3 regions of the Alteromonas sp. ABD4_190 genome follow, and region 1 is predicted to be linked to each of the others. Evidence: predicted binding sites of a transcription regulator. Region 1 holds the regulator's gene; each other region holds the start of a gene.
The links. Region 1 encodes LexA, which represses DNA repair genes until DNA is damaged. Its sites were predicted from a motif close to TACTGTATNNNNATACAGTA; they were not measured.
Positions count from the first base shown of each region.

Region 2: a site for LexA is predicted at 1,046-1,065, ahead of dinB (DNA polymerase IV). Genes of this name have one in related genera too.
Region 3: a site for LexA is predicted at 1,073-1,092, ahead of ACXAFM_RS09130 (recombinase RecA). Genes of this name have one in related genera too.

Region 1 is NZ_JBSWWN010000001.1:2,196,045-2,198,250, reverse strand. It holds gene coxB (cytochrome c oxidase subunit II) at 1-297, opposite strand, end outside; gene lexA (transcriptional repressor LexA) at 878-1,504, opposite strand; gene ACXAFM_RS09665 (hypothetical protein) at 1,617-2,206, opposite strand, start outside.
Region 2 is NZ_JBSWWN010000001.1:2,799,443-2,801,648, forward strand. It holds gene ACXAFM_RS12300 (FAD:protein FMN transferase) at 1-646, shown strand, start outside; gene nqrM ((Na+)-NQR maturation NqrM) at 656-889, shown strand; gene dinB (DNA polymerase IV) at 1,098-2,171, shown strand.
Region 3 is NZ_JBSWWN010000001.1:2,073,140-2,075,345, forward strand. It holds gene ACXAFM_RS09120 (DUF885 domain-containing protein) at 1-343, shown strand, start outside; gene ACXAFM_RS09125 (hypothetical protein) at 346-858, shown strand; gene ACXAFM_RS09130 (recombinase RecA) at 1,106-1,831, shown strand; gene ACXAFM_RS09135 (Y-family DNA polymerase) at 1,834-2,206, shown strand, end outside.

The sequences.
Region 1 (2,206 bases):
CCAAGCAATTTCAACCTTCACGTTTTCGTGAAAATTAGCTGGCTTGGCGCCACGGGACTTTCTATGTAGATACATTGAGGCGAACATCACGCCAAAAACTACAACCGCGATACCTACACAAATGAAGAACATCAGCATATGCAGGTCGTAAACCTGCCCGCTGATGTCGGTGGCACCGCGCCTTAAATTAAGTGAAGAGGCCTCTTCACTGACTTCTTGGGCAAGAAGCAAAGGGGAAAAAAGCAAAAACGGTATTGTCGAACACCATTTTGCGAAAACGGTCGTTAGTTGTTTCACTCAGCACCTCCGTAATAGCAAGACCAAAAACGCTGATTATTTTGCGCGATGCCCTACCAAATGGTTTGCGAACGATTGACCCATCACCTCAACTTGTAAAACAAATTTAGAGTCATTGTTATTATTTTGTTAATCTCTGTATAAGAATTGCGCAATAATGTCGTGCCGTCTAGTCTTTTCTATTAAAAATTTAACGAAGCGGTTAATTTTTAATCACTTCCGTGGCAGCCTTACGTTACATATTGGATGGAAAAAGAAATGAGCATGTATTAAGCGAGAATAAAATCAAACGTACATTTTGAACAACACAAAGGTTCTACTAGCAATCATTTGATTATAAAATCAACAACTAATAGGTTATTAATATTTATTTTCAAACAAACTTTAGAATAATGAATGCATATTCAGTAGTTCATTCACAGGCAAAATACGCGTAATACGCTTTCTGATAGTCATGGTTGGGTTCGCTTTTTAAAGGCGGGCTTAGTCACCCTAACTCCAGAAAACTGGTAGAAATAAAGCAATAAAAGGCATAAAAAAAGCGGCTAGTGCGCCGCTTTTCGTTGAAGGTGTTAAAACCTTACATCCAGTCCGCGTTTCTTATAACGCCTACTGCAATCCCCTCAATAGCAAAAGGTTCGTTGGCTAGGTCTACTCGAATAGGTGCGAATTCTTCGTTTTCGGCATGAAGTAATACTTCACGACCACGTTTTTCTAAACGCTTTACCGTAACATCTTCGTCTACACGTGCCACAACGACCTGGCCATTGTGAACATCGGTGGTGCGATGCACAGCAAGGAGATCGCCATCTAGAATACCGATGTCTTTCATACTCATGCCGTTAACACGCAGTAAAAAGTCTGCTTGAGGTTGAAACAGTGCAGGGTCTACCTTGTAGTGTGATTCTACGTGCTCTTGCGCCAAAATTGGCTCACCCGCCGCCACACGACCAATGAGAGGTAGGCCTTCTTCTTCAGGTACGTCATTTTCGAGAGGAATATTGAGTTTAATACCCCGAGAGGTACCCGGCAGAATTTCTATCACGCCTTTACGCGCCAAGGCTTTCAAATGTTCTTCTGCTGCGTTGGCAGAACGAAAACCAAGTTGACGAGCGATTTCCGCACGCGTAGGCGGCATCCCCGTTTCTTGCATGGTGGTTTTGATAAGTTCTAAAACTTCGGTTTGTCGAGCTGTGAGTGGGCGCATAAAAGACCTGTCTGTTCATACAGTTCCTGTAAGTATATACACCTAAAACTAAATAACAAGCACTTGCCGCGTCTTTTGCTACAAGCAATAGACAGCGACAAGTGTATTACCCTTATTTCACAAGAAGGGCCATGTTCGGATTACCTATTTGAAGCTCTACTTCGCCGGCATTGTTCTTTCGGGTACGCATACCATCGACATGATTAATGCCAATGGAAGGGCTACGCCAAATGACATGTCCATTGATATCTATTTCAGTGACTCGGTAAGCAACGTTGTCATAATATCCATACGATGAGTCATATTCTTCAGCTTGGTAAATGCCAAGTATTGATTGATTAGACGATGTCGTTGGAATAACGGCTATATTTTGAAGATCGAATGTAGGCGTTATGGCGTCTTTAAGTACTAAGGCGTCATTTGTTACGTCATAAATATTTATTCTATTGTAGTTTCTATCTAAGCATGCAAACTCAGAGGCGTCGTCGCCATCAGCATTAATTCTTATCAATTGACTACAAGAAACATCTAGTTCATTCAGTCCGACAAACTCGCCATCTTGCATTGTATAGAGCTTTAATGATTCATAGCCACTAACAGCAAAAAAGTGTTCGCCATTATTGGTGAGCTCAGCGACAGCATCAATTGAAAACTCATTGATGACAGAGTCAATGAGCACTTGGTTCTCAATATCGAATGCTT
Region 2 (2,206 bases), 600 kb from region 1:
GGGTTTTGGCCCTACTAAGCGCCCTGAAAAAGTGCCAAGCCAAGCCGACATCGACGACATTCGCGAATATGTGGGTTATAAAAAGCTATCAACTACGCCGACGGGCTTAAAGAAAAGCCATCCCATGCTTTACGTCGATTTATCCACTATTGCCAAAGGTTTTGGCGTTGATGAAGTGGCAGAGATCCTTGAAAAGCACGGTATTGAAAACTACCTTGTGGAAATAGGCGGTGAAATGCGCGTTAAAGGAGAACGTGGCGACGGCAGCGAATGGCTGATAGCCATTGAAAAGCCAGTTACTACTGAACGCGCAGTTCAAAAAGTGGTGTCTATTGGTACTAACGCAGTGGCAACATCCGGTGATTATCGCAACTATTATGAAGAAGACGGTGTTCGTTATTCGCACCTTATCGACCCGACAACGGGTAAACCTATTTCGCATAATTTGGTGTCGGTAACCGTAGTTCACCCTTCATCTATGACGTCAGACGGTTTGGCTACGGCGTTTAATGTGATGGGATGGGAGCAAGCAAAAGCGGTTGCTGAGCAAGAACATCTTGCTGTATTCCTCATTCGTCGCACAGATGACGGATTTGAAGAGTATGCGTCACCAGAATTTGATAAACTGGTCACAGTTCATAATTAGGGGGTAGCAATGTCTACATTCATTCTTGCTTTTGGTTTCTTTCTAACAATGGTACTGGCTATGGCCGTGGGTTACCTATTTCAGAAAAAATCAATCTCTGGAAGCTGTGGTGGCTTAGGTGCACTAGGTATTGAAAAAGCCTGTGACTGTCCAGAACCGTGTGACCGTAAAAAGTCGCGCATGGAAAAAGAAGAAGCCCGCCAGAAAAAGCTAAACGAGTGGAAGCAAAATCAAATTTTGTAATGCTTAGTCTCTCGTTGGCTTAATATTTAAAAGCGCTGTTAGATTAAATCGACAGCGCTTTTTTGTTTTTTATCACAGCCTTCAAATATAAGTGCGAGCCATTACTTCGATTTAGAAGCCATGATTAGATAGTGTAATTCAGCACTATTAATAATATACTGTCTTTTTGTACAGTTTTACGTTGATAGCTATATAGCAAAGGCAGGTAATGCGAAAAATTATCCACGTCGACATGGATTGTTTTTACGCCGCAGTTGAAATGCGCGACAACCCAGCTTTGCGCAATATACCCATCGCTATTGGCGGCAGTGCCGACCGTCGCGGTGTTATCTCTACCTGTAATTATCCCGCCCGCAAATTTGGTGTACGTTCAGCTATGGCTACAGCGTATGCCCTGAAACTATGCCCAAACCTCACTCTAGTAAAAGGGCGCATGGATGTTTACGCTGCCGAGTCGCAAAAAATACGTAAGATTTTTGCTGACTATACCGACCTTATTGAGCCTCTATCATTAGACGAAGCCTACCTAGATGTTACCAACAGTGAGTTTTGTGGTGGCAGTGCTACATTAATAGCTGAAGAAATACGTGCTCGTATACAAAACGAACTAGGTCTTACCGCTTCAGCAGGAGTGGCGCCCTGTAAGTTTGTGGCAAAAGTAGCCAGTGATGAAAACAAGCCGGACGGCATTTGCGTTATCACTCCCGACAAACTCGATGAGTTTGTGCGCGACATGCCGCTAAAGAAAATCCCAGGCGTTGGCAAAGTGACTATGCAAAAGCTGCAGCGCATGGGCTTAAATACGTGCAACGATGTTCGTGAGTATCCTTTTGAGCGCATTCAAAAAGAGCTTGGAAAATTCGGCAGTGTATTGTGGGAGCGTGCTCATGGGATTGATGGGCGTGAGCTATCCGTATCTCGTGAACGCAAGTCTATCGGCGTAGAACGCACGTTAAACGAAGATATACACACGTTCGATCAGTGCCTCGACTTTTTGCCGCACCTGTTTGAGAAGCTTCAGGAACGAATTGAAAATCATAAGAAGCGAACGGGCAAGCCTGTACGTATTCGCACCCAGGGAGTAAAGCTTAAGTTTAATGATTTCCAGCTAACCACGGTTGAACATCGCTGCGCAACTCTCAATGAAGCGTATTTTCGCACATTGATGCAGGAAGCTTTTGAACGGGCAACAGGGCGAGGTATCCGTCTTGTGGGTGTGCACATAGGGCTTGCGGCCGACCAATCGACTCAGCAATTGGTTTTGCCTTTTGAACAGATTTAGCTAAAGGTATCATGCATTTTTTAATGCTCGTGCGC
Region 3 (2,206 bases), 120 kb from region 1:
CTACGAAATGTGGCGTGCGTGTCGCTTGGTTGTGGATACCGGTATGCACACGATGGGCTGGAGCCGTCAACAAGCGGTTGATTATATGATGGAAAACACCGCGCTTTCAGAACACAACGTAAATACTGAAATAGACCGCTATATTTCTTGGCCAGCGCAAGCTTTGTCTTACAAGATTGGTGAAATCAAAATTAAAGACCTTCGCAAGAAAGCAGAGAAAGCATTAGGCGAGCGTTTTGATGTGCGTAAATTCCACCGCGCCGTGTTAGAAAACGGCTCAGTTCCACTGTTTATCTTGGAGCAAAACATCAATACGTTTATAGAAGAACAAAAGGCAAAATAAACATGATCGTTGCATTTGGTGTTATTGGATTACTTATCCTGTTTTTAATTTACTTTGTGCTGCGAGCGCAGAATTTGCAAAAAGAGCTGGCGCTGTTGCGCCACTCGAATAAACAGACCAGTAACAAAGTTACGTATGCTTATCGCAATCTTGTTCTTGTTACAGATGCGTTGGAAAAAAACCTTACTGCGCGTATTGAAAGTGCCTATAAAAGCCGCCTTATCGACCAAACTCAATACAATGCGCTGCACCCGCTTATGCGCAACTTTTCAAGCATTATTATGGCTTGTTGTGAAAAAGGAATGTCTCTTGAAGAGTCTTTAAATAAAGCGTTGCAGAATGAAGAAGTAACGCTTGAGGAAATTCGTGAAGTGGTAAAGGCTCTACCTAGTAACGTTCGCATGGTGTGGGCAAAAAATACCGCAGATGGATTTATTGCTTTTTGCCAAGCCGTTACAGCAACCGTAAGCGGTACCGCAGCAAAATCACAAAAAGAACCATCATCACAAGAGTAACCTCTTGTTCTTATCCCCATGTTAGCGCCGATAAGGTGCTAACTGTATGACAGGGTCGCCTGCTTTACTATGTAGTAAGGCCAGCGACCCTAGCCATGTTCCTACTTTTTTAAAAGTTTAATCTTTTTACCTTTCCAAACTAATCAGTAAGTTAGCGCTTAAAACAACAAGTCAAAAACCTTTTGTCTTGAAAAGGGTTATTGCTGCACTATAATACTGTATAAAAATACAGTTTATTTTGAGTGCCATGAATAAATCGTTATCCGTGCTTAACAACCATCCGCATATTTGGCGGGCCAGAGATCAAAAGCAAAGTGAAGCTAAGTTTTCGCTGGGTTTTCCGCGTCTGGATAAAGCGCTTAACGGTGGCGTTGCCTCTACGGGGCTTGTACGTATTGCCTCACTAACCGGCGTGGGTGAGCTTTCACTATTTAAACGGGTTATTTGCCAGCACCGCATGCATAAACTGGTGGTGTTTATTAACCCTCCCGGGCTACTACAGTCGCCGTGGTTAGAAAATCTGGGACTTAAAGCGCAACAAGTGCTGGTAGTAAAAACAGGTGCAGAACAAGAATCATTATGGGCAGCAGAACAGTGCTTAAAAAGTACGGCTTGCCATTGCGTGGTGCTGTGGAGTAATGCTGTAAATCAAAAAGAAGCACGGCGCCTACAAGTTGCAGCAACGCATAATGATGCGCTGTGCTTGCTGTATACTCCACCGCAACAGCAGGCATTACAGACAAGCTTGCAGGCTGAAACGACAAGCCAAAACGACAGCTCATTGCCCATCACTTTAGATATTGCGCTACTTAGCAAACCCCACGCCTTGTCGGTGAATATACGCAAACAGCGTCATGGGTGGCCCAAAGATAACATTGTTATTTCTCATCAGTGGACCCCTGACAATCAGGCCATTAAATGGGCCATGGCACACAACACGCTTTCCGACAAGGCGCTACACTCTGTGAGCTAATAATGTTGTGGGCTTATATTTACTGCTATCAACTTACTTTAGACAGCCACATAAAAGCGGCTAAAACTAAACGTGCGCACAGGAAAGGGCCTGGAAACGAACCTAGAGACGAATCTAACGGAAGTTCTTCTTCATTACCGTCGAATACACCTATTGCTGTGTATTGCAGTAAAACAAACAAAATTACGCAGTGTAATGATATTGCGAAAAAAGAAGGCATTGAAATTGGCCATGGACTTGCCCAAGCCGCGGCGCTGTGCCCCTGCGTGCATATTCTGCCTTTCAGTGAAGAAGCCGAAAAGCATATGCTGACGCAGCTAGCCCATAGGCTGTACCCTCTTGCTTCTGACATCGTACTAGACAGCCACATTCATT